Regions from separate parts of the Erwinia sp. E_sp_B01_1 genome, predicted to be linked through region 2. Evidence: predicted binding sites of a transcription regulator. Region 2 holds the regulator's gene; each other region holds the start of a gene.
What was found. Region 2 encodes PurR, which represses purine synthesis genes. Its sites were predicted from a motif close to CANGCAAACGTTTGCNTG; they were not measured.
Positions count from the first base shown of each region.

Region 1 (10,074 bases), 1.7 Mb from region 2:
AGCAGCGTGCTGGGGACGCTGAATGAACATCTCCCAAAGAACTCGGTGATAGTCGCCGCTGCAGGTAGCCTGCCGGGTGACCTTCAGCGCGTCTGGCGCACTAAAGATTACAACAGCTATCACGTGGAGTATGGCTACTCCTGCATGGGCTACGAGGTCAGCGCCTCGCTGGGCGTAAAGCTGGCTGAGCCGCATCGTGAGGTTTACACCCTGGTAGGAGATGGCTCCTTTATGATGCTGCACTCGGAGCTGGTCACCTCCATCCAGGAGGGGGCCAAAATCAACGTGGTGCTGTTCGATAACATGACCAACGGCTGCATTAATAACCTGCAGATGGAACACGGTATGGACAGTTTCACCACCGAATTCCGCTTCCGCAATGCCGAAGGCGGCAAGCTGAACGGGGGCTTTGTGCCGGTGGACTTCGCGGCAATTGCCGGAGGCTATGGCTGTAAAACTTACCGCGTGACCACGCTTGAACAGTTAAAAGACGCGCTGGAAGATGCGCGAAAACAGACCGTTTCTACCCTGATTGATATCAAAGTGCTGCCAAAAACCATGGTGCACAAATACTTCAGCTGGTGGCGCGTCGGCGGCGCTCAGGTTTCTGATTCTGAACGTGTGGATGCCGTGGCACGGATGCTGAACGAGCATATCGGCCAGGCTCGCGAATACTGATTCTGACTTTTTCCTTATCACTCTGTTTTTTGGAACGGACACCCGGCCACTGCCAGCACATAACTGGCAGGGTTAAGTGTCCGTGCTGAACCCTACCTATCAAGGACATTGTATGACTCTGAAACTTGGCGTTATTGGTACCGGTGCTATCGGTCAGGAACATATCCGTCGCTGCAGCAAAGTATTGCAGGGGGCCAAAGTGGTCGCCGTCTCGGATATCAATATCGAAGGGGCTAAAGGGATCGTCAGCCGTTTAGGCCTTGATGCGGAAGTCTATGCCAACGGCCATGATGTTATCCGTTCAGCGGATGTGGATGCGCTGATTGTCACCTCCTGGGATCCGACTCACGAAGAGTTCACTCTGGCTGCAATCGCTGCGGGTAAGCCGGTCTTTTGTGAAAAGCCACTGGCATTGAGTGCCGAAGGCTGCCGCCGCGTTGTGGATGCCGAAATCGCTTACGGTAAGCGCCTGGTACAGGTCGGTTTTATGCGCCCATACGATGCAGGCTACCGTGCGCTTAAGCAGGTGATCGTTAACGGAGATATCGGCGAGCCCCTGATGCTGCATTGCGCGCACCGTAACCCCACTGTGCCAGAGAGTTACACCACGGATATGGCGATCACCAACACGCTGATCCACGAGCTGGACGTGCTGCGCTGGCTGACCGAGGACGACTATAAAACCGTTCAGGTGGTCTTCCCCCGCTCCACTAAAAACAGCCATGCCAGGCTGCGTGACCCGCAGATTGTCCTGTTCGAAACCCAGAAAGGTACCCGTATAGACGTCGAGATATTCGTCAACTGTGCCTACGGCTATGACATTCAGTGTGAAGTGGTAGGTGAAACCGGTATTGCGAAGCTGCCTGAACCGGCCTCGGTGCAGATGCGCAAAGAGGCGAAGCTGGCCACCACTATCCTGACCGACTGGAAAGACCGCTTTATTGATGCCTACGACGTTGAGCTGCAGGCCTTCATCAACGATGCCACCAGCGGCAAGCTGCAGGGGCCGTCAGCCTGGGATGGTTTTGCCGCCTCCGTTGCTGCCGATGCCTGCCTTCGTGCGCAGGAGAGTGGCGCTATAGAGCCCGTTGAGCTTCCGCCTCGTCCGGCGTTCTACAACAAATAAGCTTCTTTTCCCCCACCCTGTGTGGGGGAACCACTGAATTGAATTGCCGGGAGTTAGAGATGAAAATCGCTTTTGACGTTGATGTCATCAAAGAGATGGGCATTACTAAAATGGTCCATCAGGTGGCTGACTGGGGCTATAAATATATTGAGCAGTCGCCCCATCCGCAGATCAACCCCTTCTATAAACATCCCAAAGCCAGCCGTGAAATTATCACTGAATATAAAAACGCGCTGCGTGAAACCGGCGTCGAGATCTCCTCATTTATCGTGGTTTATCGCTGGTCCGGCCCGGATGAGGCCCGTCGTCAGGCTGCCGTCCGGAACTGGAAACGCATGATTGAGATAGCCGTGGAAACCGGCGTTCAGGTGATCAATACCGAACTCTCCGGCACGCCTAACGAGCCGGAAATCTGTGAAGAGATGTTCTATCGCTCGATGGAGGAGCTCCTGCCGATCGTCGAACGTGAAGGCATCCGCATCGAAATCCAGTCTCATCCCTGGGATTTCTGCGAAGAGAACAATGAGACCGTCGATTTGGTGAAGTCTTTCCGCAGTGAGAACATCAAATATTTGTACAGCGTGCCGCACACCTTCTTTTATGACAAAGGCAAAGGCGATGTGAAGCGCATGCTGGAATACGCCGGTAGCGATCTGTCACACGTGCTGATTGCCGATACCATGAATCACACCAAGCATTGTCGTTACATCGTCAATCCGCCGGGCGTGGATGCCACCATTCACCAGCATGTGGGTGTGGGAGAAGGGGAAGTGGACTTTGACACCCTGTTCCAGACTCTGAAGGAGATGGATTTTGCCAACCGCACATACAAAGTGGGGGGAATCTGTCATTGCCTCTTCGCTGTTTGGTTACCCGGAAAAAATGAAGCGTCAGGCCGTGGAGACCCGCGAGCTGATTGAGCGTGAGCTGCTGAACAGATAACGCCCTGCGGCCCTATTTCTTGCGAGAGATGAAGATGAACAAAGACAATGTGAAGCTGGCGATAGCCCCGATTGGCTGGACCAACGACGATATGCCGGAGCTGGGCGCAGAAAATACCTTTCAGCAAACGGTCAGTGAGATGGCGCTGGCTGGTTTTACCGGCAGTGAAGTGGGAAGTAAATATCCGCGGGATCCGGCGGTGCTGAAACCGATGCTGGAAAGCCGGGGTCTGCAAATCTGCAATGCCTGGTTCAGCACCTTTTTTGCCAATGGCGACAAAGCAAAAACCATTGATGAGTTTATTAATCATCGTGATTTCCTGCATGCCATGGGAGCAAAAGTGATCGGCTGCTCAGAGCAGAGCAAAAGCATCCAGGGTACGACGTTAGCCGTGCTGGAAGAGAAACCGTACTTCACTGACGAAGAGTGGCAACTGACGGCAGAGGGCTATAACGAGCTGGCGAAACTGGCGGCAGAAAAAGGCATGCAGGTTTGTCTGCACCACCATATGGGCACTGCGATCCAGACCACCGAAGAAATTGATCGCTTTATGGCTGCCACCAACGAAGATGTCTACCTGCTGTTTGATACGGGCCATGCTTACTACTCGGAAGGGAGTCAGGCCGCGATGCTGGCTATCCTGAAAAAGTATCTGCCGCGCATCAATCATGTGCATCTGAAAGATGTGCGCGATGAGGTGGTGGCGCAGGTCAGAAGCCAGAAGCTGTCGTTCCTCGACGGCGTGAAAAAAGGCACTTTCACCGTACCGGGTGATGGCGTAATCGACTTTATGCCGGTGTTTAAAATTCTGGACGAGGCGGGATATAAAGGCTGGATGGTTGTGGAGGCGGAGCAGGATCCAGCCTTAGCCAATCCCTATGAGTATGCGGTGAAAGCCAGGAAATATATTCGCGAGTACGCGGGTTTGTAAGCCGTAAAAAAAGCAAAAGCCCCTGGCAAGATACTTGCAGGGGCTTTTTTTACTTCAGCTTGATGGTTTTGATGATGCTCTCAGCATCTGTCTGAGACTGCTGCTGGTTATCTGCAGGCAGAGTAATCTGCATAGTCAGCAGTTTGCCGTCAACTTTGGCTAACACTACTGAAGACCAGGAAGACTGGTTTTTAGCAGAGATCACCGAGTCCAGCTGCTGGGCAGGCTGGCCATTCAGATCGACAGACTTGTTGGTGACGACCTGTAGCTGTGGATCACGGTTACGCTGCTGCTGCTCAAGACGTTTTGCCAGCACGTCCAGACCTTCAGTGGTGGAATCCCCTTCGATCACAATAATCGCTTTCTGACCTGATGCATCGGCATAGACGTGCATGTTATTGGCCTGGGTGCCGAGCTTGCCGCTCTGATCGGACATTCCGGCTGGCAGCGCAAAGCTCAGCTTGCCATCCATCAGGGTCACATTCTGGCTGCTCTGGCTGCTACTGGTGCCATTGTCGTCGGCTGCGGCTTTATCATCTTTGCCGTCGCAGGCGGCCAGTCCGACCACCAGTAAACCAATACCGGCATATTTCAGTAAGTTACGCATTATGATCCCTTTTTACGTTAGTCATGTGCTGATTTACAGCCATTCATAAAATAGTAATCAGCAGGCAAAAGCAACCTGCTCTCTGTCACAGAATGCAGCTTAGCCGAAGTTGGCCTGGGTGAGGCGGGATTTTTCCGCAAGGCGTTTCAGCATGGCATTCAACAGCAGGCCATAAGCGGGCAAAAAGAAAATCATGCAGATAAGCACTTTGAAGCTGTAATCCACCAGAGCAATCTCGACCCAGTTCTGCGCCATAAAAGCATCGGGGCTTTTATAGAAGGCGATAAAGAAGAAGGCCAGCGTGTCACTGATATTGCCAAGGAACATGGCGGAAGCCGGTGCTATCCACCACTGCGGCAGCTGGCGCAGACGGTTAAAGACGTGCACGTCCAGTATCTGACCCAGCGCGTAGGCCATAAAACTGGCGCAGGCGATGCGGGCGACAAACAGATTGACCTCTTTCAGCGCGGCAAAACCCTGCCATTCTCCCTGATAGAAGAGGGCTGAAACGCCGTAGGAGATAAACAGGGCCGGGATCATTACCGCCAGAATAATGCGACGAGCCAGCGGCGCACCAAAAATTCGCACGGTCAGATCGGTGGCAAGAAAGATAAACGGGAAGCTGAAGGCGCCCCAGGTGGTGTGGAAACCGAAAACAGAGATCGGCAGTTGCACCAGATAGTTACTGGAAGTGATCACCAGTACATGAAACAGCGACAGCCAGACCAACGCATGCATGCGCTGATTTTTTGAAAAAGAAATCATCATGTGACCTTTTTGAAGATTGGGGTGAGGGAACCCAATGAAAATTGTATCGCCAGGGCGATTGCGCGGCATCTTACCGAATCATCCTGCCATTGCAATGGTTAATTTTAGCGCAAACGTTATCGTCTGCAGCGGACTTGCAGATGCAAAAGGGGAGGGTAAACTAAACGCAGTTTTTTTACGTTTAATGAGAGTGCTATGAGCGATCTGTTCGCCAACCCCGATCAAACCCTGGATGCCTTGGGCCTGCGCTGCCCGGAGCCTGTAATGATGGTGCGCAAAGCCGTGCGCCATATGCAGGAGGGCGAAACCCTGCTGATTATTGCTGACGATCCGGCAACCACCCGCGATATCCCCGGCTTCTGTCGTTTTATGGAACATACGCTGGTCGCCCAACTGACAGAGCAGGTACCCTATAAGTATCTGTTGAGAAAAGGGCTTCCGGGCTGAGCGCAAACCCGTATCAGGATTTGCGCAGCAGGCGTAACGCGTTAGCGGTGACTAATGCGGTAGCGCCTGAATCGGCCAGCACGGCCAGCCATAAGCCGGTGATGCCGAGCAGTGTAGTCACCAGAAAGACCGCTTTAAGCCCCAGCGCGATAGTGATGTTCTGACGGATATTGCTGTGCGTTGCCCTGGCCAGGCGGATCATCGTTGCCAGGCCGCCAAGCCGGTTATGGGTCAGGGCGGCATCGGCTGTTTCCAGTGCCACATCGCTGCCACTGCCCATGGCAATCCCCACCGTGGCGGCTTTCATCGCTGGTGCATCGTTAATCCCATCGCCTGCCATGGCTACGGGCTGATGCTGATTCAGCTCCCTGATGGCTGCCACCTTATCTGCGGGCAATAAGCCGGCGCGATAATCTATCCCAAGCTCACCGGCGATAGCTGCGGCAGCCCGGGGATTATCCCCGGTTAACATCAGAGTATGGATATTCAGCGCGCGCAGCTCTGCGAGAGCCTCTGCCGCATCGGCACGCAGGGTATCACGCAGGGCAATCAGAGCGGTTGGCAGTCCATCCTGCATCAGTACCACTACCGTGTTTCCTGCGGCTTCAAGCGTGGCCACGCGTTCAGCCTGCGCCCAATCCAGTCTGCCCTCAGCCAGCCTGCCAGGTGCGCTGATCAACAAGGTGTGACCTTCAACAATGGCTTCAACGCCGCTGCCAGCCAGTGCCCGCTGGGCGGTTGCCTGTGCCAGCGTCAGGTTTTGTTCAGCCGCCAGGGAGACAATGGCCTTCGCCAGCGGATGTGAGGAGCCGCTTTCCACCGCTGCCGCTTTGGCCAGCAGTGAGGATTCACTCTCTCCTGTCAGCGCAATCAGGGCAGTGACTTCAGGCTTACCCTGCGTCAGCGTACCGGTTTTATCGAAAGCCAGCGTGCGGATAGCGTTAAGACTCTCAAGTGCCGCACCGCCTTTAATTAACACGCCGCGGCGTGAGGCTGCTGCCAGGCCGGAAGTGATCGCCGCAGGCGTGGAGATAACCAGTGCGCAGGGGCAGCCAATCAGCAGCAGGGTGAGCCCTTTGTAAATCCAGGGTTGCCACTCTGCGCCCAGCAGCAGCGGAGGGATTACCGCTACCAGCAATGCCAGCGCCATGATCGCCGGGGTGTAGATACGGCTGAAACGATCGAGGAAACGTTCTATCGGTGCGCGGTTAGACTCGGCTTCTTCTATCAGGTGCAGGATACGGTCAACGGCACTTTCACCCGGCTTTGATACCACTTCCAGCTGAACCTGGCGGTCGACGCTCAGGCAGCCTGCGGCTACGGCTTCGCCCTGCTGGCGCTCAACCGGAACTGATTCACCGGTTAAGGCGCTTTCATCAAAGCTGGCAAAGGAAGAGCGTAAAAGGGCATCGGCTGGCAGCCTGTCACCGGGGGCAACTTCAATAATATCGCCAGGGCGCAGCGCGTTCAGAGCAACGGTTTCACGCCGGTCTCCCCGGATACGGACAGCCTCTTCGGGTTTTAGCGCCATCAGCGCCGTTACGCCACGGCGTGCGCGGCTGGCGGCAAAAGACTCCAGCCGTTCACCCAGCAGAAACAGCAGCAGAACCATGGCAGCCTCTGAGGTAGCGCCGATAAATAAGGCCCCGATGGCTGCGACAGTCATCAATGTTTCAATAGCAAAGGGGGTGCCGCTGCGGATCAGGCGCAATGCACTGCGGGCAACAGGCCAGGCTCCGGCCAGCGTGGTCAGGGTAAAGGCAATCTTTGCAGCCTGAGGGCTGATGAAGTGGATTGACCAGCTCAACAGCATCATCACGCAGAGCGATATAATGGCGCGATTTTCCTGCCAGAAGCCGGGATGATCCTCAACCGTCTTTGGCGCATTGCTGCGTTTCAGGGTAAACCCGGCCTGGATAACGGCGGCCTCAACCTGCCTGCTGACATCTTTGTCGGCGGTGACCACCAGTTTTTCCGTGGCGAACAGCACCCGGGCATGATTGACTTCAGCGAGTTTATTTACGGCCGTTTCGATTTTGCGGGCACAAGCCGGGCAATCCATCCCGTTAATTATCCAGCTTAAACGTTCTGCCGAACCGGCATTGTCGCTTTCCTCATCAGGCTCGTCAGCCGGGCCGCATCCTGCATCACTGCAACAGCTGGTTTCCGGTGCTGCCATGCTGAGCGAAGCAATTTTTTTAATCACGGGACGAGGTTTGCTGGTGCAGCCATGCTGGCTGTGAGCGTGGGTCTGACCACAAGGGCAAGATGATGAGTGCGGGTGCATAACGCCTCCTGATGGGCAACGGCGGGAAAGTGTCCCGCGATTGCGCCATCTTACACTCTGGAGTGGACTCCAGAGTCAAGGCAAAAGACGATTAAAGATAGAGCGAACGGACAATCATAAAGTGGCCGGCAAAATAGCAGGCGGCGACAATAGCGCTGTCAGCGGTGAAGCGGTGGCGGTAGTGGCTACCCAGCCAGACAATATTGGCCAGCAACAGCAGCGAGGTACCGACCATCAGCGAGAAGCTGTAATCCGTTGGGCGGAAGAAATATTGTTCAGCAGCCAGCCAGACCATCAGCAGCGTCATGCCGATAAATGTACAAATCGGCCAGCGCAGATCTTCCAGCCTGGTCCAGATGGTGGCGATCAGGGCTGCCCCAATAATCAGCACTGCCAGCGGGATGGGCCAGAAGAAGGTCAGCGTCATGTTGCTGGCAAAGCACAGGGTGTAAAGCAGATGAGAAAGGAAGAAAGCACCGATGGCATAAAGCATGCGGCGGTTGGGTAACAGCGTGAGCGCGTCGCCAATCAGCGTGGCCAGCAGCCCGAAGAGGATCAAATAGTCCGTGGTATTAAGCACCGGTGCCTGCCAAGCCAACGCCAGCAACAGCAGGAGAGTGACGGGCTTGAAGACCCACCGTTGCCACTGCGGGCCGCGATAGGAAGCGTCGACATATAACCAGCTGGAGAAAAAGACTGCCAGAAACGACCAAATCATAATGTGTCCCTTTGTTTTAGAGGCAAAACTCCACAATTCTGAAAGTAGTTTAGGTCAGGTCTTCCCGATGTGACAATGGGACGGCTCTGGTTGTATCCTTTTGGTCCGTGGGAATGAATTGCATTGCCTGATAAGGAGGAAGAAGGGAAATATGAAGCCATCACTCATTTTTTTCGTCGTACTGGCTGTCATCGCCGTGCTGGCCACGCGGCAGTTTATCAAGCAGCGGCGGGAAGTCGCGGTAAATGATGCTTCGCCAGTGCGTTCAATACCGGCACAGGTCAAAGCCAAGAAAGAGGTTCCGATTACTAACCGCCGCTCTCGCCAGCGTGAAGTTATTCCGGTAGAGGAGATGCGTTACGAGGCCTGGTTCCACCCTTTAAACGGGGCAGGCGATTTCAAACTGGTGTTGAAAGAGCAGGATTACAGGCAGATTGACCAGGGTGAGAAAGGGCAGTTAAAAATTCAGGGAACGCGGTTTATTTCGTTCAGCAGTCGGTAAGCTTGCCGAAAAAGCAGGGGATGACCGCGCTTTTTCGGCTGATTTACTGCTTTTTACTTCTTCGGCATAAATTTTTTCTGCCATGCCAGCAGTTCAAATACGCCGAAGAAGAAGATTTTTATCTGCATCAGGCCACTGAGTTTAGGGGCATCTTTCGGTTGCGTTGCCCGCATCAACACCAGCTGCAGGCCATGCATGATCACCATGAAAAACAGCGCCACATCGATAAAATACTTCAGCGGTTTGGGGAAGGGATGCACCAGGTTGAGCAACAAAAAGGCCCAGACGCAGGCCATCAACAGCCGGCCAAGATTAATCAGCATTTTCTCTTCCTTCTCAATAACCTGACGAATATAGAGGCGATACGCTACCTGCCCGGCAATCTTCTCACGATGCAGCTTCCAGTTGACCGGCACGGGCGGCAGGCCCTGCTCGACTTCGCTTTCGACATAAATAAGCGCGTTATCCGCCAGCCAGCCTTTCTGTTCCAGCAGCTCAAGAGTCTGGTCTAACAGCCCTTTGCGGAACGGAGGATCAATAAATACCAGATCGTGAGGCTCTCCACTCTGCGCCAGAAACTGCAAAGTATTGGTGTTCACCACACGACCTGTTTTTGCTGCCAGAGTAGCGAGGTTCTGCTCCAGTTGGCGGGCCACCGGGCGTTCCAGCTCCAGTAACGTGACCGAGGCTGCATGGCGCGAAAGCGCTTCAAGGCCCAGCGCACCGCTGCCGGCAAAACAGTCCAGACACTTTGCTCCCTGAATATCGGGTGCCAGCCAGTTAAACAGGGTTTCACGAACGCGATCGGTCGTGGGACGAAGGCCGGCGCTGTCGGGCACCGGAAGTTTTCTGCCGCGCCACAAACCACCAATAATGCGGATTTGTCCGGCGCCGCCGCTGCGGGGATTTTTATTCATGCTGCTGAACTCTTCATAATTTGTTGCACAGTTTAACGGGCTTACCGGGCGGAGGAAACGTAAAAAGGGTGCTGTGTTGCGTTAGCAGGAAAGTGTTAGACTAGGGGATTAAGATGATTTTCAGAGACCTGACAGTTTTTTCCCCGCGAGG
Region 1 covers NZ_CP142208.1:313,142-323,215, forward strand. The annotation lists gene iolD (3D-(3,5/4)-trihydroxycyclohexane-1,2-dione acylhydrolase (decyclizing)) at 1-678, shown strand, start outside; gene VRC33_RS01365 (Gfo/Idh/MocA family oxidoreductase) at 791-1,804, shown strand; partial or broken gene VRC33_RS01370 (sugar phosphate isomerase/epimerase) at 1,864-2,746, shown strand; gene iolE (myo-inosose-2 dehydratase) at 2,781-3,677, shown strand; gene VRC33_RS01380 (DcrB family lipoprotein) at 3,727-4,284, opposite strand; gene VRC33_RS01385 (7-cyano-7-deazaguanine/7-aminomethyl-7-deazaguanine transporter) at 4,384-5,049, opposite strand; gene tusA (sulfurtransferase TusA) at 5,248-5,499, shown strand; gene VRC33_RS01395 (zinc/cadmium/mercury/lead-transporting ATPase) at 5,513-7,786, opposite strand; gene VRC33_RS01400 (lysoplasmalogenase) at 7,878-8,504, opposite strand; gene VRC33_RS01405 (DUF2500 domain-containing protein) at 8,656-9,006, shown strand; gene VRC33_RS01410 (DUF1145 family protein) at 9,060-9,329, opposite strand; partial or broken gene rsmD (16S rRNA (guanine(966)-N(2))-methyltransferase) at 9,351-9,923, opposite strand.
Region 1: the regulator PurR is predicted to act here: its motif matches at 5,159-5,176, upstream of tusA (sulfurtransferase TusA).

Region 2 (10,074 bases):
GTCCGGATCCAGATGGCCTCCCGCAGCGCCAGCCGGCACGACTTTACCCTCTTTGGTTTGAGGTTCACAACTGCCATTAGCGTGCACATGAAAACCATGAATGCCAGCAGGAAGGGATTTCAAATCGGGGGTAAAGGTTACGCCATAGGGCGTTTCTTCAAGGGTTATCATGCCCAGACTCTGACCAGCCCCTTGAGGTGTAGCCAGCTTCATTTCAACCTTTTCACTGGCTGCATGAGCGATGCCCCCTGCGGCCAGTAACAGCACCAGTACGGTTAAGCGTTTCATACACTCTCCTTCATTATTCTTCCCAGAGTAGAGCCTTAAGTCTGGTCAGTTTCGGGAAAAATGCCTGAAAAAATGCGCTGGCTGACGCATCTTTACGGTAAAGCCTGGCCGGAAGCGTACCCGCTTCAGAACAATTCAGGTTGCTCTGGCTCGTCGGGAATATCGGCTTTGCTGGCCCGTTGCAGGCGAAGAAAACGCCGGTGACAAAGGCGGATAACCTCCCGCTTTTGCGCATCGGTAAATTTCATCCAGTTAAAGCGTTCGTCACGGCTTCGCATACAGCCGCGACAATATCCCCGTTCATCTGCCTGACAGATCCCTTTACAGGGACTGGGCACCGGGAAAAACTCAAGTTGTTCTGCCACCGCCCCTCCTGATGGAATATCTGTACTCTATTGAAGATCGGTTATTGGCTGCCCGCAAGTCTGTTGGGCAATATTTGCTCATCCTTTCCGGTACTGGCGCTGTAACTGTCGAAACTTTTAGTTAAATATGAGCAGAACTTCATTTCGTAATGTTGAGGAGAGGTTAAGGTTTCACTAAGGTTGTCTCGCTATCCTGAACGCTGAATTATTCATTAATGGTCAGCCATGAAACCTGTGATAAAGTTACGTTGTAACGAGCCCGCTTTTAACATCTTCGCTGCGCTTTTCTTTACCTTTATCCTGAATGCCGTGTTCTTAATGCGCGCCTGGGAGACGATTCCCTATACTTCGTTCCGGGATACTCTGTTTGCTGCAACGCTGCCTGTTGTGCTGTTCAGTGCTTTTTTATTCCTGTTTAATCTCTTCGCCCTGCCGTGGATTCGTAAACCGCTGCTAATCATTTTGCTGCTTATCAGCGTGGCGGCAAACTATTTTATTTACAGCTTTGGCACCGTTATCGACACCAACATGATCCAGAACGTGTTCGAAACCGATGCTCAGGAAGCCACCTCCCTGTTCAGCCTGCATTATCTGCTGTGGATGACAGTAGCGGGGGTAATTCCTGCCATTATTATTGCTGTAGTCAAAATCAACACTAATCGTCCCTGGTGGATGAATATTGCCCGACGTGTGGTAACAGCGCTGGCCGCTGTGGTCATTATCCTGCTGGTTGCCGCGTTATTTTATAAAGATTATGCCTCGCTGGTGCGTAACAATAAGGGTCTGGTCAAGATGATCACTCCGGCCAACGTGGTCAGCGGCGTGGGCCACTATGCAGATAGTCGCTGGTTTGCCGGCGATCAGACTCTGGTAAAAATTGGGCTGGACGCCCATAAAGGGCCACTAATCAGCGCAGAGAAAAAGAAAACGCTGGTGATATTTGTGCTGGGAGAGACGGGCCGGGCAGAGGACTTTTCCCTGGGCGGTTACGCCAGAGAAACCAACCCCCGGCTGAAAACGGATAACGTCATCTATTATCCGAATGCCACTTCCTGCGGAACAGAGACGGCCATTTCGGTACCCTGCATGTTCTCTAATATGCCCCGAACGCATTATGACGCCAACCTCGCGCATCACCAGGAAGGCGTTCTGGATGTCATGGCGCATGCCGGCGTGAATGTGCTGTGGCGTGAGAACGACGGCGGCTGTAAAGGCGCCTGCGACCGCGTGCCACACACGGACATGACTAAATGGAAAGTCAGCGAACTGTGCAGAAGTGACTACTGCCTGGATGATGTTTTACTGCATCGCCTGAATAATTACATCGACAGTGTGAAAGACGATACGGTGATTGTGTTGCATCAGATGGGCAGTCATGGCCCGGCTTACTATCTGCGCTATCCTGCTGAAGAGCGTAAGTTCACGCCGACCTGTGACAGCAACCAGATCCAGGACTGCGATCATCAGGCGCTGGTGAACACCTATGACAACTCGATTCTCTATACCGATTCTATGGTGCACGACACCATCAGCCTGCTGAAATCCTGGAGCGGTAAATTCAATGTTGCACTTGTTTACCTTTCCGATCATGGAGAGTCATTGGGTGAACATGGCATGTATCTGCACGGTGCCCCTTATCTGTTCGCGCCCACTCAGCAGACGCACATCCCCCTGTTGCTGTGGATGTCGCCGGATTATGCCAGCACTTTTGGGATAAATCAGGGCTGTATGCATACTGCGGCAAAAACCCAGTCAGTCTCGCAGGACAATATTTTCCATACCCTGCTGGGAATGATGAATGTGCAGACCAGTGAGTATCAACCCGCGCTGGATATGATCAAATCGTGCCAGACCTGAGCCATGAGATTTGTACCAGACCGATCGGTCTGGTACTGTACCCGGTATGAAAACACCCCGCTTTGATACCAGAGAACATATCCTGCTTACCGGAGAAGAGCTGTGCATCCAGCGCGGCTTTAACGGTATGGGATTGATCGAACTGCTGAAAGTAGCAGAGGTGCCTAAAGGGTCGTTTTACCACTACTTCCCTTCGAAAGAGGCGTTTGGAGTAGCGATGCTTGAACGTTATTTTGCCGTTTATCACCAACGCTTCAGTCACTGGCTTGGCGATCATCAGGGCAATCAGCGTCAACGTGTCCTCGACTATTATCAGCAATCGTTGAATACTTTCTGTCAGGAAAGCTCATTCGCCGGTTGTCTGTCAGTGAAGTTGTCTGCTGAAGTTTGCGATCTCTCCGAACCTATGCGCATCGCTCTGGATGCCGGTTCTAAGGCGTTGATCGCCACGCTGACATCCGCACTGGAACGCGCTGTGCAACAGGGGTCGCTGAAGCTTGAAAATACCCCTCATGCCTGTGCACAAAATCTTTATATGCTGTGGCTTGGTGCCAGTCTGCAAAGCAAAATCTCCCGTGACAGCACACCGCTGGTGAACGCGTGGCAGGAGATGAACCGTATGCTGCCAGAGCCACGTTAAAAAAAACTCAGTTACTAGTCGACCGGTCTACCAGGAGTAAGTAATGGAATTGAAGAAGCTGTTTACCCCGTTAAAAATGGGTGCGATCACCGTTCCTAACCGCGTATTAATGGCGCCACTCACTCGCCTGCGCAGTATTGAACCGGGTGATGTCCCTACGCCGCTGATGGCTGAATATTACAGCCAGCGCGCCAGTGCCGGGTTGATCATCAGCGAAGCGACACAAATCTCTGCCCAGGCCAAGGGCTATGCCGGTGCGCCGGGCCTGCACTCTTCCGAACAGATTGCTGCGTGGAAAAATATCAACGACGGTATTCATGCCAACGGCGGTCACAGTGCCGTGCAGCTCTGGCACACAGGCCGTATCTCCCACACCAGCGTGCAGCCTGAAGGTAAAGCCCCCGTTTCCTCTTCGGCCATCAATGCTGAAACGCGCACCTCGCTGCGTGATGAGCAGGGCCAGGCGATCCGTGAAGCGACCTCCACGCCGCGTGCGCTTGAGCTGGATGAAATCAAAGAGGTGGTTAATGACTTCCGTCAGGCCGTGATTAACGCCCGTGAAGCCGATTTCGATCTTGTTGAACTGCATTCCGCACATGGCTATCTGATCCATCAGTTCCTCTCTCCGGCGTCAAACCAGCGCACTGACATTTACGGCGGCAGCGTTGAAAACCGTACCCGTTTCGCCCTGGAAGTGGTTGATGCAGCGATCGATGGCTGGAGTGCCGACCGTATCGGCATCCGCATTTCGCCACTGGGACCGTTCAACGGCCTGGACAATGGCGAAGATCAGGAAGCAGCAGCACTCTACTACATCACGGAACTGGCAAAACGTAATCTGGCCTTCCTGCACATCTCAGAACCGGACTGGGCCGGTGGTAAGCCCTACAGCGAAGCTTTCCGTAAAGCTATCCGCGCTGCGTATCCGGGCGTGATTATCGGCGCTGGTGCTTATACCGCAGAAAAAGCTGAAGAATTGATCGAAAAAGGGCTGATTGACGCTGCTGCCTTTGGCCGCGTGTTTATTGCCAACCCCGATTTGGTTGAGCGTTTCCGCATAAAAGCCCCCCTGAATGAGCAGCGTCCTGAGCTGTTCTACGGCGGTGGCGCTGAAGGCTATACCGACTATCCTACGCTTGCGGGTTAATTTACCCTGAGCGTTGAAACCAGGCTGCGCAGTGCGCGGCCTTTTCTGTTCTTGCTTTCAGCCGGGATTCTTAGCCCTCAGGGGCTGCCCTGCAGTAAAATCATCGCTATACTTAATTTTTTTACTCGTCATCGGATGATGACGCTTTTTACCAAGAGGATGTTATGCGCTTACTTCACACCATGCTTCGCGTTGGCGATCTGCAACGCTCCGTAGATTTTTACACCAAAGTTTTAGGCATGCGCCTGCTGCGTACCAGCGAAAACACCGAATATAAATACACTCTGGCCTTTGTTGGCTACACCGAAGAGAGCGAAGGTGCAGTGATTGAGCTGACCTACAACTGGGGTGTGGACAGCTACAATCTGGGCGATGCCTATGGCCATATCGCGCTGGGTGTTGATGATGTGGCAGCAACCTGTGACCGCATCCGCGCTGACGGTGGCAACGTCACCCGTGAAGCGGGTCCGGTTAAAGGCGGCACCACCATCATTGCCTTTGTTGAAGATCCGGATGGCTACAAAATTGAACTGATTGAGAACAAACACGCTGGCCACGGCCTGGGTGCTTAATTTTTTCAGGGGTGTCCGGTGGACACCTCCCTTCCCCTGCTGCATCTCGCGGTGAAATTTGCCATAATGCGCGCTGCATTTTTTCGCCAATGAGATCCTGATGTCTGAATCGAACGAACTGAACGCCCTCAGCAGCCGTTTTCGCGGTTTTTATCCGGTAGTGATTGATGTGGAAACCGCCGGGTTTGATGCGAAGACCAACGCATTACTGGAAATTGCCGCCGTCACCCTGAAAATGGATGAGAATGGCTGGCTGGAGAAGGATGAAACGCTCCATTTCCACGTAGAGCCGTTTGAAGGTTCCGTTCTGCAACCTGAAGCATTGGCCTTTAACGGCATAGACCCTGCCAATCCGCTGCGCGGCGCGGTAAGTGAATATGAAGCCCTGCATGCTATTTTCAAGATGGTACGCAAAGGCCTTAAAGATCATGGCTGCAACCGCGCGATTATGGTGGCCCATAATGCAACCTTCGATCTCAATTTCACCAACGCTGCCGCTGAGCGTGCGGGTTTGAAACGTAACCCTTTCCACCCCTTCGTCACCTTTGATACTGCTGCATTAAGCGGGCTGGTATTGGGTCAGACCGTGCTGGCTAAAGCCTGCGCCGCAGCGGGAATGGCTTTTGACAGTTCTCAGGCTCACTCTGCCCTGTACGATACGGTGCAAACCGCAGACCTGTTCTGCGAACTGGTTAACAGGTGGAAGCGTTTGGGTGGCTGGCCATTACCTTTGCCGGAAGATGCGGAAAACGAAGCGTAAAAAAAGGCGGAGATTTGCATCTCCGCCTTTTTTATTTTACTGCCGCTTATTCAGCAGCGTCAGAAGGGTATTTCTGAGCTGTCTCTTTGATCAGCTGCTGCAGTTCGCCCTGCTGATACATCTGAATGATGATGTCGCAACCACCGACCAGCTCACCATCAATCCATAACTGCGGGAAGGTTGGCCAGTTGGCGTATTTTGGCAGCTCAGCACGAATTTCCGGGTTCTGCAGAATATCTACATAGGCAAAACGCTCGCCGCAGGCAGAGAGTGCCTGAACGGCCTGGGCAGAAAAGCCACAGCTTGGCAGTTTTGGTGAACCTTTCATGTAGAGCAGAATCGGGTTTTCTGCTATCTGGCGCTCAATTTTCTCAATAGTACTCATAAATGGCTTCCTTAAACGGATACTTCGTGTCTATTTATTGTAGCGACTCTGTCCCTCTGATGAAAACGACATTTTCAGCAGGATGATGCGCCGGCGAACCTGAAAACCTGCCCACTGAACAATAAAGTAACATTTTGCTGCTGTTTTCGTCGGATTAATCATTAAGATAAGCCTTATGATTGCGCAGATAACCAGCTGATTCAGCTTATTTTTACAGGTTTTACTTGTTCTGTATCATTGAAACAAAAAAGACCTTACCTTTTGTTAATAAGTTAGATTAGAATTGCGAAATGTCCCTGCTGAAAAGCAGAATCCCCTGTTTCTGACGCGTTCCGGCCACCCGCCTGAGCACAAATGGTTAATGGTAACGATGCGTTTACTCATCACGCTTTTCATGCTGGCCTTTGCCCAGCTGTTTTTTAACATGGCGCACGCATCGCCACATGCGCCTGTTAATGCAAATCACCATAAAGCAGATGCCGCCACCCCTGCCCGCGAAGATGAGCGACGTAAACGCCGGACGGTAAAAACCAGCGCTACCAAAAAAGTTAAAGAGTCCACCAGCAAGAAACCCCGCGACGTTACCGCTAATAAGCCCCGGCTTAAAAAGAAAGCCCCTCAGCAGACAACTACCCTCACCGCCGGCAAATATAAAAAGAAAACTGCGCTGCACGATGAGAAAAAACGCTACGGGCGTCGTGGCAAAATAATTAAAAAATCTGAAGAGCTGACCGCAGGCTCGCTTTCTGCCCCGCTTAAATTGAGCAAAGCTCACCGTGCCCGCTACCAGAAAGCACGCGAAACGGCGATGACCAAGCTGATGGGCCAGTTGGGTAAACCTTATCAGTGGGGTGGGACTTCACCTAAAACCGGTTTTGATTGCAGTGGGCTGGTCTGGTATGCCTATAAAGATTTAGTGAAGTTTAAAATCCCGCGAACGGCGAACGAGATGTATCACCTGCGTGATGCCGCTAACATCAAACGGGATGAACTGGAAAAAGGCGATCTGGTCTTCTTCCGCATCAATGGCCGGGGCACGGCAGATCATGTTGGTGTCTATCTGGGCGGTGGGAAGTTTATCCAGTCTCCGCGTACGGGCAAAGATATTCAGGTCAGCGCGCTGGGCGAAGATTACTGGCAGCGTCACTACATTGGTGCCCGCCGGGTGATGACGCCAAAAACGATTCGTTAAGCGCTGAAAACAAGGGCCGGGCAATCGGCCCCTGAAGGTTTAATGCATAACGGCGGTAAAGCTGAAAGCAATAATGACCAGCAGTGCTCCCAGCGTGGTCATTAACGATAACTTCAGATCGGTGTCCATATGTGCTCCTGAATAACCCTACAATTAATGGTGTCATTGATTTTCCCATACTTGTCAGTAAAAATCTCGTTTTCTCTGCTCAGCCTTGTTAGAATCCTTTTTTTGTTGCGCAACGGCCCGCGCCTTGTGGCGTTCCGCGGTCGGCAGGCAATCCCCTTTCCTTTCTGACGTCTCCGTAAGCATCAAAAAAACGTCGTATGACGTCAGATTTTCATCCTTACCAGGCAAACGATTAACAACAGACTTATCATCAAGTTAAGATAAGCGCAGGAGTAGCTATTTCATGGCAACGATAAAAGATGTGGCCAGACAGGCAGGCGTGTCTACCACCACCGTATCGCATGTTATTAACAAGACGCGTTTCGTCGCAGAAGAGACACGTGAAGCAGTATGGGCCGCAATCAAGGCGCTTCACTATTCACCCAGCGCCGTGGCCCGCAGTCTCAAAGTGAATCACACTAAAACTATCGGGCTGCTGGCAACGTCCAGCGAAGCGCCCTATTTTGCTGAAATTATTGAAGCCATAGAGAATCGTTGTTTTGCCAAAGGCTATACGTTGATCCTGGGCAATGCGCATAACGAACTGCAAAAGCAGCAGGCCTATCTCTCCATGATGGCGCAGAAGCGTGTGGATGGCCTGCTGGTGATGTGTTCCGAATATCCTGAACCTCTGATCAGGATGCTGGAAGAGCATCGCAATATACCGATGGTCGTCATGGACTGGGGTGAATCCCGTGGCGACTTCACCGATACCGTTCTGGATAACGCTTTTCAGGGTGGCTATCTGGCCGGGCGTTACCTGATTGACCGCGGGCACCGTGATATTGGCGTGATCCCTGGCCAGTTGGAACGCAATACGGGCGGGGGTCGCCATGCTGGTTTTCTGAAGGCTTTGTCAGAAGCAGGCATAACTTTGCGCCCGGAGTGGCTGGTTCAGGGAGATTTTGAACCTGAGTCCGGTTATCAGGCCATGCAGAAAATTTTATCGCAGAAGCAGCGCCCCACGGCAGTATTTTGTGGTGGCGACGTCATGGCAATGGGCGCGATTTGTGCTGCAGATGAGCTGGGCTTACGCGTGCCCCAGGACATTTCCGTGATCGGTTATGACAATGTGCGCAACGCCCGCTATTTCACACCGGCATTGACCACCGTCCATCAGCCTAAAGAACGCCTGGGCGAAACGGCTTTTGATATGTTGCTGGACCGTATCACCAGCAAGCGCGAAGATCCGCAGACCATAGAGGTTCATCCATCATTGATTGAACGCCGTTCAGTAGCAGATGGCCCCTTCCTGGACTATCGACGCTAACCGACGCTGTCGCCTGCTGAATTATCCTCGCGCAGCCATTCACTGTTTAAGGTGTCGCTTTCACCCAGGTAGTCCAGCAGCCAGCTCAATGCGGGCGAGGCCTGTTGTTCAGACCAGCTTACGCAACAGGGACTGTCGGGAAACGCCGTCTCAAGCGTTAACTCATGCAGCGCGCCGCTTTGTAACAGGGGGCGTGCGAAATGACCCGGGACCATCCCCACGCAAAGCCCGGCCAGCAGGCAGTCGAAGCCGCTTTCCCATTCCGGCACCACCAGACGACGCTGATTATCCAGCGTCCAGGTGGTTCTTTTAGGTAAGGCACGGGAGGTGTCCTCAATCACCAGCGAGGGCCATTCCCGGATAGCTTCCTCACTGACCTCACCCGTTAATGCAGCCAGCGGGTGCCCGGCCCCCACCACGCAACGCCAGTTCAACGCGCCCATATTGCGAAAGGCAAAACGTCCACCCACCGGAATAGCCTGAGTGGCACCAATAGCGACATCCACACGGCCATCTGCCAGCGCATCCCAGACACCATTAAACACCTCCGCAGAAAGATGCAGCTCCATGTCCGGAAAATGGCGGTAAAAATCGACCACTAACTGCCGTGTGCGCCGGGGCTTAACTATGCGATCCACGGCGATATTTATCTGCCCCCGCCAGCCGTTGGCGACCTGCTGACACTGACGGCGGGTGGCGAGCATTTTTTTGATAACACTTCGCCCCTCCTGGATGAACACCGCGCCGGCTGCGGTTAATACCACATCCCGGTGACGGCGCTCAAACAGCGGAACGGCCAGCCACTCTTCCAGTTGCCGGACGGTATAACTGATGGCTGAAGGCACGCGATGCAGCTCAGCTGCTGCTGCGGTGAAACTGCCGCTACGCGCCACTGCATCAACCACTTCAAGAGAATGTTCTGACCACATAATCTGCCTGCAATATTTTTGAACGCAACCTGCAAATATTACCGTTTCACAACATAAAGGGCACGCGATTACACTCTGCGGCGTTTCATTCATCTGAATAAAAGAGCTACTCATGCCCGCTAAAGGATTCATTGTCTACCTCGCGCTGCTAAGCATTGCCGGTTTTCTCGCCACCGATATGTACCTGCCCGCTTTCGGCGCCATGCAGCAGGACCTGCAAACAGACGCAGGCGCAATCAGCGCCAGCCTCAGCCTGTTTCTCGCGGGCTTCGCCAGTGCCCAGTTGTTCTGGGGGCCGCTGTCAGATCGCATCGGTCGCAAGCCGGTTTTACTGATGGGGCTGAGCCTGTTTGCGGTGAGTTGTGCTGCTATGTGGTGGGTGGAATCTGCAACCCTATTGCTGGCGCTGCGTTTCATCCAGGCAGTGGGGATTTGTGCGGCGGCTGTAACCTGGCAGGCGCTGGTAGTGGATCGCTATCCTGCGACGCAGGCTAACCGTGT
Region 2 covers NZ_CP142208.1:2,048,348-2,058,421, reverse strand. The annotation lists gene sodC (superoxide dismutase [Cu-Zn] SodC) at 1-288, opposite strand, end outside; gene VRC33_RS09930 (DUF1289 domain-containing protein) at 414-653, opposite strand; gene eptA (phosphoethanolamine transferase EptA) at 879-2,510, shown strand; gene VRC33_RS09920 (TetR/AcrR family transcriptional regulator) at 2,557-3,150, shown strand; gene VRC33_RS09915 (alkene reductase) at 3,194-4,297, shown strand; gene gloA (lactoylglutathione lyase) at 4,462-4,869, shown strand; gene rnt (ribonuclease T) at 4,970-5,629, shown strand; gene VRC33_RS09900 (Grx4 family monothiol glutaredoxin) at 5,676-6,014, opposite strand; gene VRC33_RS09895 (C40 family peptidase) at 6,385-7,206, shown strand; gene VRC33_RS09890 (YnhF family membrane protein) at 7,246-7,335, opposite strand; gene purR (HTH-type transcriptional repressor PurR) at 7,619-8,644, shown strand; gene punR (DNA-binding transcriptional activator PunR) at 8,641-9,573, opposite strand; gene punC (purine nucleoside transporter PunC) at 9,686-10,074, shown strand, end outside.

Region 3 (10,074 bases), 2.3 Mb from region 2:
GCTTTCTCTGGGGCTGGGGCTGATGTTTGGTACCGCTGGCCTGCCGCATATTCTGATGCGCTTCTTCACCGTAAGTGACGCCCGCGAAGCCCGTAAAAGCGTGTTCTACGCCACCGGATTTATGGGCTATTTCTACTTCCTGACCTTTATTATCGGCTTTGGGGCAATCCTGCTGGTGGGGGCTAACCCAGCCTTTAAAGATGCCAGCGGCTTGCTGATTGGCGGCAATAATATGGCGGCGGTGCATCTGGCTGATGCCGTGGGGGGCAATCTGTTCCTCGGCTTTATCTCTGCTGTCGCCTTCGCCACTATTCTGGCCGTGGTGGCAGGTCTGACGCTGGCGGGTGCTTCAGCGGTTTCGCATGACCTCTACGCCAGCGTCTTCCGCAAAGGACAGGCTACAGAGCGTCAGGAGCTGCGGGTCTCTAAAATCACCGTGGTGATTTTGGGTATAGTGGCAATTGCACTGGGGATCCTCTTTGAGAAGCAGAACATCGCCTTTATGGTCGGGCTGGCGTTCTCTATCGCGGCAAGCTGTAATTTCCCGATCATTCTGCTGTCGATGTACTGGTCAAAACTCACCACGCGTGGCGCAATGATTGGCGGCTGGCTGGGGTTGTTAACGGCGGTATTGCTTATGGTGCTTGGGCCGACAGTCTGGGTGCAGGTGCTGGGCAACGCTAAGGCAATCTTCCCTTATGAGTATCCGGCGCTGTTCTCAATGCTGGTAGCCTTTATCGGCACCTGGCTGTTCTCAGTGACCGATCACTCCGCATCAGGCGCACAGGAACGCCTGCGCTTCCAGGCACAGTTTGTTCGTTCACAGACGGGTGTAGGGATTGAAGGCGGTAAAGCCCACTGACGTGGGGTAAAGAGGGGCGGATCTGAGGATCCGCCCTGCGCATCAGAAGTGAACTGCTGCACCTACATAAGGACCGTCGGCAACCACGTTGTCTTTACGACCGTCTTTGCCGTTCAGGGTCATGTACTTATAGCCTACACGCACATCAACCAAAGAAATTGGCTGGAAGCTCACGCCTGCAGACGCTTCCTGATAGTTGTCGATATGGCTGGAGAACGAGTCCGGAGACCAGTAATACTCGCCGAACACGTTGAACATTTTGGTCACAGGCACTTTCACGCCGCCACCAATTGCAACGGCATAGCCGTCTTTGGTGTCAGTAGGATTGGTGGACATGACTTTCGCGCCAGGCGTCAGGAAGATGTCGCCAACTGCCACGTTGTAGCCGAGACCCAGGCTCTCTACATTGCCATCATGATCGCTGCGCAGCCAGTCGCCCGAAAGCGCAAAACCTGGGGAGTCGGTACCCAGTCCAACACGCACATGGGTGTAATCCTCACCGACGTCAACGCCGCCTTCGATTGCCTGCGCCTGTCCTGCCAGCGCCAGAAGCGCCAGTGCGCCTGCGGTAGTTGCCACTGCTTTCATTTTATTCTCCTGATGAATTTACTCACGCCCTGTACGGGCGGCTCCGCAGAGTAAACCAACTGCCGGCTGAATAATATGGGACATCGCCCTGTCACGTCAGAATTTAGTTAACATTACAAACCCTGGGTAACAGAATGTTTCACTACAGGGTCGCCCACAGCAGATGACCAATGGCAGGGGCAATGACCACGGTAACCACGCCAGAGAGCATCATGACCAGGCTGGAAACCACACCCTCCTCCTGGCCGAGCTCGTAGGCTCGGGCGGTTCCTGCCCCGTGTGAAGCGGCGCCAAACCCCGCCCCTTTAGCCATTCCCTGCTTCACCGCCAGGCGTAAAAAGAGCACATCCCCCACCGCCATGCCAAATACGCCGGTGATCACCACAAACAGCGCGACCAGATCCGGCTGTCCGCCAAGTTGTTTCGCAGCGGCCAGCGCGAAAGGCGTGGTGATGGAGCGCACGGCAAGGCTGCGCTGGATCTCTTCCGGCAGCGTCATCAGCCGCGCCAGCCAGACGGAGCTGAACACGGCCACGGTGGTGGCGGTAATAACGCCCGCAGTCAAAGACATCCAGTGTCGCCGGATAATGGCCAGGTTCTCATACACCGGCACAGCAAAAGCCAGCGTGGCCGGGCCGAGCAGCCATAATAGCCAGTGGCTTTCACCGATGTAGTTCTGCCAGGAGATATGGGTGACGACCAGCAGCGCCACCAGCACCATCGGCGTCATCACCAGCGGCATCATCAGCAGTTTGTGCCAGCGGCGATAGAGCCGTTTGTTAAGAAAGTAGATGCCAAGCGTGGCAATCAGGCAGATCACGCTGAGGAGAAAATCATTCATGGCGACGGCCTTCTTTACGCTCTGCCAGCCAGATTTCCAGCCGATAGACCCGATCTACCACCAGTGCCGTGGTTGCCAGCACCAACAGCGTGCTGATGCCGATCACCAGCATGATGCGCCAGCCTTCCACCCGCAACAGCTGGGAGTAGTTGACCACGGCCACCACGGCCGGCACGAAGAACAGCAGCATTTCGGCCAGCAGCCAGCGTGAACCGGCTTTAACCCAGTTCAGCGGCAGGACACGAAGCAGGATTAACGCCAGCAGCAATAACATGCCGACGATATTGGCAGGCAGCGGCAGGTGAAGCCACTCCACGAGCTGTTGGGCGATCAAAAAGAAGACGATATACAGTACAACCTGAACCGGAACCTGAATCCGCTGCAGCCAGCCCGTGCTGAGCGGACGTAATGCTGACGCCATGATGCTTCTCCACGAATGTTTAGGCAGCCAGTATAAATCGGTAACAAAGAGTGAAAAAAATGACTTAATATTATTCAAACTATGCCTTACAGGAATGTTTATGGACGTCCGGGCCTTACGCTATTTTGTCGAAGTGGTGCGCCAGCAAAGCTTTACCCGTGCTGCGGAGCAGCTTTTTGTCACCCAGCCCACCATCAGTAAGATGCTTCGCCAGCTGGAAGATGAGTTGGGCTGCACGCTGCTGATCCGCGAGGGACGGAAGCTGCATCTGACGGACACAGGTCAGGCAGTGTTTCAGCGTGGGATGACGATCCTGCAGGAGTTTAAGCAGCTTGAAGCAGAAATCAGCGATATCAATGATTTAAAAACCGGTGAGCTGCGGCTGGGCATTCCACCTATGGTGGGGATGCAGATAGCGGGGTCTATTTCTGCTTTCCGCCAGCGCTATCCGGGCGTGGAGCTGAAAATTTCCGAGTTTGGCGGCCTGACAGTGCAGCAGGCGGTGCTCTCCGGCAGTCTGGATATTGCGCTGACGGCTCTGCCGGTAGCCGATGATTTGCCGTTGAATGCGCTGCCGTTAATGAGCCATCCACTGTGCGTGCTGGTGCCGCGCACTCAGGAGTGGCTGAGGCGCACGCATATTCCTATCTCAGAGTTAGCAGGCCAGCCGATCCTGATATACAACGAGGAGTTTTCGCTGAACCGCCAGCTGATGCGGGCTTTTCAGGCCAGCGGTTTTGCGCCACAGATTGCGGTACGCAGTGGCCAGTGGGATTTTCTCGCCGCAATGGTGCAGGCCGGAATGGGCGTGGCGATCCTGCCGGAGCCCATATGTCAGCGGCTGGATAAGAGCCAGCTGTTGTGGCTGCCGCTGGAGTCAGATTTGGTGTGGAAGCTGGGCCTGATCTGGCGCGAAGGCAGTTATCTGTCGAAAAGTGCCCAGGCATGGATAGCCTGCTGCCGGGAGTTCTGGCCCGGTGAGGCCCCTACTTTATCGGTGTGAAGCCTGACAGGGCCGGGCACAGCCCAGCCCATTTCACTGCAGTTTAGTCAATTGACGTTCTATCAGACGAATTGCAATTTTATAACAGACCATAGTCACTGCAGCGCTGATAACAAGCAATGCAATACCAACGAAACCCTCTACGTCGTTCTCACCAAACAGACCTGAAAACTTGTTCCAAAAAGCGTATTCACCCTTTGTTACCGGATCTGAGGGCCGGACAAGCAGGAAAGTGAGAATAAAAAACCCTGACCCAAGTAGAATTTTAAGACCCGCTGGGACATGTCGGACTGCCATTCAAAATCACCTCAATTGTTCCATAAGACATTAAGCCATTCGGCAACTTCACCTGTTGGGTGGACAGCAGATATTGCCTGATTGCTAAGAAGTCGGTGCGGTGCTGAAGTGTGATGCAGCCAAGCGATACCCCCATTGGCCCAGGAGGGTGAAGACGGAAGTTCCCTCTCTCAACACCGTTAATCCACGTATGATCGTCGATTTTACCGTCATCTCTGTAGAGAGCAAACCACTCGTGTTTGATTACCGGCGTAGATGTTGGCCATGAATACATATCGTGGAGGTCAGTGCGAATCACACCTTTCCATCCCCCGCCAGGTCTTTTAACTATATGATAGCGGCCGTCTGGTATTGGCCCTAAGTCCGGTACACCAATACAGCCAGCACGATTTCGGTACTGGTCTTTACCAGAATAAGCCATAAATGTGCCTACGCCATACATCAGCAGCGGGCTGAAATTTGCTTCATTCACGACGAATTTTCCTTGAAGCGTCACAGGTAAAACTCCTTTATTCGTTAATCCATAAACGATAAAAGGATTCTATCAACTCATTTCATTAATTTTTGTGTGGGATAACCCTTTTCCTGAACTTTTATTACCTGCACGATTTTTTCCAACCGATCCTTTGAAATAATCCCAAATACCTGAAGACAACATGCCTTTCCCACAGACAACACAAAAACCGATGGGAAGGAAGAGTGGGTTGATAAGCAAAGCGTCCCGGCACATGGACGTGCCGGGCCGAGCTGTCAGGACGACGCTGTTTGCGTCTTTGTGTTCAACCCACTCTCCCTGACCGTACCGCCCAATCTGAAGACAACATGCCCTTCCCACAGACAACACAGAAGCCCGAAGAAATCACGCCCTTCCCACAGACAACACAAAAGCCTGAAGAAATCACCCCCTTCCCACAGGCCCAACTTGAGCCCGCGGGAAGAAAGAATGTCGCCAGGAAGTTACTCTTCTTTCTCGATTAGCAGCGTCTCCAGCAGATCCAAATCGTGCAGTAACTTCTGCATTGTTTCGTTGCTGATTTTCTGGGTAGCGCGCAGGTGATACAGCTCGCCGCGTTCGGCGCGCAAAGCCGTCAGGCGGAAGCGGCGCTCAAGATTCTCAGCGAACAATGAACGGTCGAGATCTTCTTTGCCCACCACCCTGCGGCGCAGATTACCTGTCACCCTTGAACTCACCTCTTTAATCAGCTCAGGATCGATATTCTCTTCTGTATCCGCTACCAGACGCTCTTCCATCTTATGCAGACTCTCGATGGCGGTACCTGCCATCACGGCACGGGCCATCTGCACTTCATGGCGGTGAGCGGTTTTGTCATGCCCGTCGATGCCACGCAACAGCAGCGGCAACAGGATCACGCCCACCAGCAGCGAGAACAGGATCACGCCGGTGGCAAGGAACACCAGCTCGTAACGCGCCGGGAAAGCATCGCCATTGCTCAGGAACAAGGGGATCGACAGCACACCGGCCAGCGTAATTGCCCCACGAACACCAGCAAAAGAGGCAATCAGCAGCTCACGCATCGAATAACTGGTGAACTCCATCGGCTTCTTCTTCAGCAGACGTTTACTGATCAACTGCATCATATACAACCAGCTGAAACGCACTATCATCAGCGCGGCATAAATCAGCGCTACAGACAGCACCAGCATCCAGAAATCCACATTGGGGTCGACTTCTGCCTGGGTCACGGAGTTATGCAGAATGTCCGGCAACTGCAGACCCAGCATCAGGAACACCATGCCGTTGAACACAAACTCCAGCATCTGCCAGACGCTGTTAGCACGCAGACGCATCGCCAGCGGAGCCTGACGGATTATCCCGGAACGGGTAATAGTCATCCCTGCGGCCACAGCGGCCAGAATGCCCGACACGCCAATGTGTTCCGCAATCAGATAGGAAGCGAACGGCAACAGCAGCAACAACACGGTCTGCGTTGCCGGGTCATCTCCGCTCCAGCGGCTGAACAGACGCAGTGACTTACCGTACAGCCAGCAAATAGCAATCCCGGCCAGCAGGCCGCCAATCGCCACTTTCAGAAACTCAATCGTGGCACCTGAAACGGTGAACACCATAGTGCCCATCGCTACGGCAACGGCAAACTTCAGGGAAACCAGGCCTGATGCATCGTTCATCAGCGCTTCGCCCTGCAGTATTGACATGATTTTCTTGGGTATCCGCCCTTCTCCCACAATACCGGACAGCGCCACGGCATCGGTAGGTGAAAGCACTGCCGCCAGCGCAAACGCAGGTAGCAACGGAATGCCTGGCACCAGCCAGTAAATCAGGTAGCCAATCCCCACCACGGTAATAAGCACCAGCACCAGCGCAAGGCCGATGATCTCTCGTCCGTGGTTAAGAAATTCACTGGTGGGGGTTTTCCAGCCATCGGCAAACAGCAGCGGCGGGATAAACAGCACCAGAAACAGCTCCGGATCGAAGTCAACGTGCAGGCCAAACGTCGGCCAGGCAAGCAGCGCCCCCAGCGCGATTTGCACCAGCGGCAACGGGATTTGAAAAGGTATTATGCGTGCAGCAACGCCGGAGAGCGAAACCATCAGCGTTAAAATGAGAATGGTAAAGAAAATTTCCATGCGATTTTTTTACGTCTCCCTGTGGAGGACCTGTGTCCGGGTGAAAAAGCGAACTGACTGACCAATAGTAAAACAAAATTGTAAACGGTTTAAAAACAGGAAGTGCGCTATCCGGTCTTAAAATTCCGTAACAGCCAGAAACGATAACAATGTGCAGGTAAAAATGGCAAGAAGACAGAGACAGGGCACGTCTGAATTTGCAGGGAGGAGAGAAACGGGGCCGGCTGGCGGCCCCGGAAGGGATCAGATTGCCCAGCCACCAGCATAGAAGGCGACCAGCGCCACCGCGATAATTACCGTGCCGGCATTCAGCTTACGCCATTCACCCGCAAAAATACGGCCAATCACCAGTGAACCGAAGCCCAGCATGATGCCGGTAACGATGTTACAGGTCAGCACAATAAATACCGCCGACAGCAGGCCGGACATCGCATCCACAAAATCATCGAAATCGATTTTAGAGACGTTGCTCAGCATCAGCAGGCCGACATACATCAGCGCAGGCGCTGTGGCATAGCCCGGCACCAGATAAGCCAGCGGAGAAAGGAACAGGATCATCAGGAACAGCACGCCAACGACAATAGCGGTCAGGCCCGTCTTGCCACCCGCTGCCGTTCCGGCCGCAGATTCGATATAGACCGCCGCAGGCGATGCGCCGACCAGCCCGGAGAAGATGCTGCTGACAGAATCCGTGGTCAGCGCTTTGCCGCCGTTAATGATTTGATTGTCTTTATCCAGCAGGTTGGCCTGCCCTGCTACGGCACGGATGGTGCCGGTGGCATCGAAAACAGCGGTCATCACCAGCGCCAGCACGCTTGGCAGGACGGCAGGTTGCAGCGCGCCCAGAATATCCAGGCTGAATACCAGCGAATTGCCCTGCGGATCCTTCAGGCTTGGCATGGCAAACAGCCCCTGATAGGTCACTGCCGGATCAAAAATCAGACCGAGGATGGAGATAGCAATGATAGTCAGCAGGATGCCGCCCGGAACGCGCAGCTTCTCCAGACCGAAGATCACCGCCAGCCCCAGCATTGACATCATCACCGGGAACGAGGCGAAATCACCCAGCGCTACGGGCAGGCCCGGTGCAGGGTTTTTCACCACCAGCCCAACGCCGTCCGCCGCGATCAGCAACAGGAACAGACCAATGCCTACACCAGTACCGTGCGCCACGCCCATCGGCAGATTACGCAGGATCCAGGAACGGATGCCGGTGGCGGAGATAATGGTGAACAAAACCCCCATCAGGAACACCGCACCCAGCGCCACCGGCACGCTGATATGCTGCCCCAGCACCAGGCTGAAAGCGGTAAAGGCGGTCAGTGAAATGGCACAGCCAATAGCCATAGGCAGATTAGCCCACAGCCCCATAATCAGTGAACCAAAGCCCGCAACCAGGCAGGTTGATACGAACACGGCAGTAGGCGGAAAACCGGCTTTCCCCAGCATGGACGGGACAACGATGACCGAATAGACCATGGCAAGAAAGGTGGTGAGGCCGGCTAAAATTTCCTGACGGACCGAACTGCCGCGCGCAGAAATTTTAAACCAGCTGTCCAGCGAACCGCCGGGCTGGTGAGAAGGAGTCGACATAGTGAAAAATCCCCTGAGATTTCTTATGAGTTATTGATGCGTGACGCATGAAGCAGGACCAGTTCAACGTTTCACCATCCCAGGACGCACTGTTCACAGATCGCAAAAGCCTCAGACTGAAGCGGCGATCGGAAAAAAGGCAAACGTTTACTACGACACGCATGGTGCTGCACTATTTAAAAGGCAAACGATTATCCAGCGTTTAATAGTGCCTTTTCAACTCCTGTTCGCGCCTATATTTGCACAAACTCTGAGCCAGCCCTCCACGAGCGTCCTTTCGCCGCAGGCAGAAGTGACTCTATCTGGCCTGCCTGCATCGTCGTAATAGCAATTTCTTATGCTGTTTTCAGCCCTCTCCGGACCTGAAACGCTGGGGGATTTTCAGGGGAAAATAATTCAGCTAAGCCTGATTTCTCCGCCCTTTTGCAGGGCGCGATGCCAGGCTGCCCGGTTTTGTATTTTATCAAGCCAGGCCTGAATCGCAGGGGAATCAGCCGCTCCGCCCCTTGCGCTCATAGCCTGAAGCGGGAAGCTCATCTGCACATCAGCAATACTGAACTGCGGGCCGGCAAACCAGCCGTGCGTGGTCAGGTGGTGTTCAATGAAATCCCGGTGCGTGGCCAGTTGCTTATCCAGCCAGGCTTTCTGCACGCCCTGACCAAATGCGTTGCCAATGGGCCGCAGCAGCCACGGCACCGGCGGTTTCCCCATCCGGCCAAAGATCAGTTTCATCACCAGCAACGGCATCACTGAGCCTTCGGCATAATGCAGCCAGTAACGAGACTGAAGACGCGCTTCCTCGTCATGAAGTTTCAGCCTGTTTTCTGCGTCATATCGCTCTGCCAGGTACTCAAGGATCGCGCCAGATTCCGCAATCACCCGATTTTCATCTGTGATAACCGGGGATTTGCCCAGTGGATGCACTTTTTTTAGCGCGTCAGGAGCCAGCATGGTGGATTCACGCTGATACAGTTTGATCTGATAGGGGACTTCTAACTCTTCCAGCATCCAGAGCACGCGCTGCGATCGGGAGTTATTCAGGTGATGAACGGTGATCATGCACGAACCTTGTGTTAATGAGTGTCTGTTCAGTATAGCCCGCTGCGTATAACCTGAAGCCGTCCTGCCCCTCCATCACTCACGTTCAGATTCCAGCAGGATGGCGCCGGTTCCGCGCTCGCTTAACAGGTCTCCCGGGTTACGCAGCGGACAATCCTGCATTGATAAACAGCCACAGCCGATACAGCCATCCAGATCGTCCCGCAGCCGGGTCAGGGTTTCGATACGGCGATCCAGCTCCTCGCGCCACTTTTCCGTCAGCACTTTCCACTCTTTCGCTGACATACGATTACCTGCCGGAAGCTGCATCAGATGATCGCCAATGGTGGCCAAAGGAATACCAATGCGCTGGGCAATCTTCACAATCGCCACGCGGCGCAGCACATCACGGTGGTAGCGTCGCTGATTACCGGCATTGCGGAAGCTGCTGATTAAGCCTTTGCTTTCATAGAAATGCAGTGCAGAGACTGCCACACCACATCGCTGGGCCACATCGCCGGGGGTCAGTTCTCGCTTGTTGGGGCAGTTGCGACTTTTTTTCATTTAGCTCTTTACCTCAAGTTAACTTGAGGAATTATACTCAGCAGCCATTGAGAAGGCGAAACGTAATTTTCTTACCAGGGAGAAGAGCAGTATGCATGACGACATCATCCACACCCTTACCGACTGGATTGAAAATAACCTTGATAAAACGCTGTCGATTGATGAGGTCGCTGCGAAGTCAGGCTATTCGAAGTGGCATTTGCAGCGGATGTTCCGCACCGTGACGCGGCAGACGCTGGGAGAATATATTCGGGAGCGGC
Region 3 covers NZ_CP142208.1:4,372,634-4,382,707, forward strand. The annotation lists gene actP (cation/acetate symporter ActP) at 1-862, shown strand, start outside; gene VRC33_RS20330 (YfaZ family outer membrane protein) at 905-1,450, opposite strand; gene VRC33_RS20335 (LrgB family protein) at 1,593-2,291, opposite strand; gene VRC33_RS20340 (CidA/LrgA family protein) at 2,284-2,712, opposite strand; gene VRC33_RS20345 (LysR family transcriptional regulator) at 2,813-3,715, shown strand; gene VRC33_RS20350 (DUF2778 domain-containing protein) at 3,981-4,508, opposite strand; gene VRC33_RS20355 (Na+/H+ antiporter) at 4,970-6,619, opposite strand; gene VRC33_RS20360 (NCS2 family permease) at 6,863-8,212, opposite strand; gene VRC33_RS20365 (glutathione S-transferase) at 8,609-9,271, opposite strand; gene soxR (redox-sensitive transcriptional activator SoxR) at 9,347-9,814, opposite strand; gene soxS (superoxide response transcriptional regulator SoxS) at 9,906-10,074, shown strand, end outside.
Region 3: the regulator PurR is predicted to act here: its motif matches at 8,349-8,366, upstream of VRC33_RS20360 (NCS2 family permease).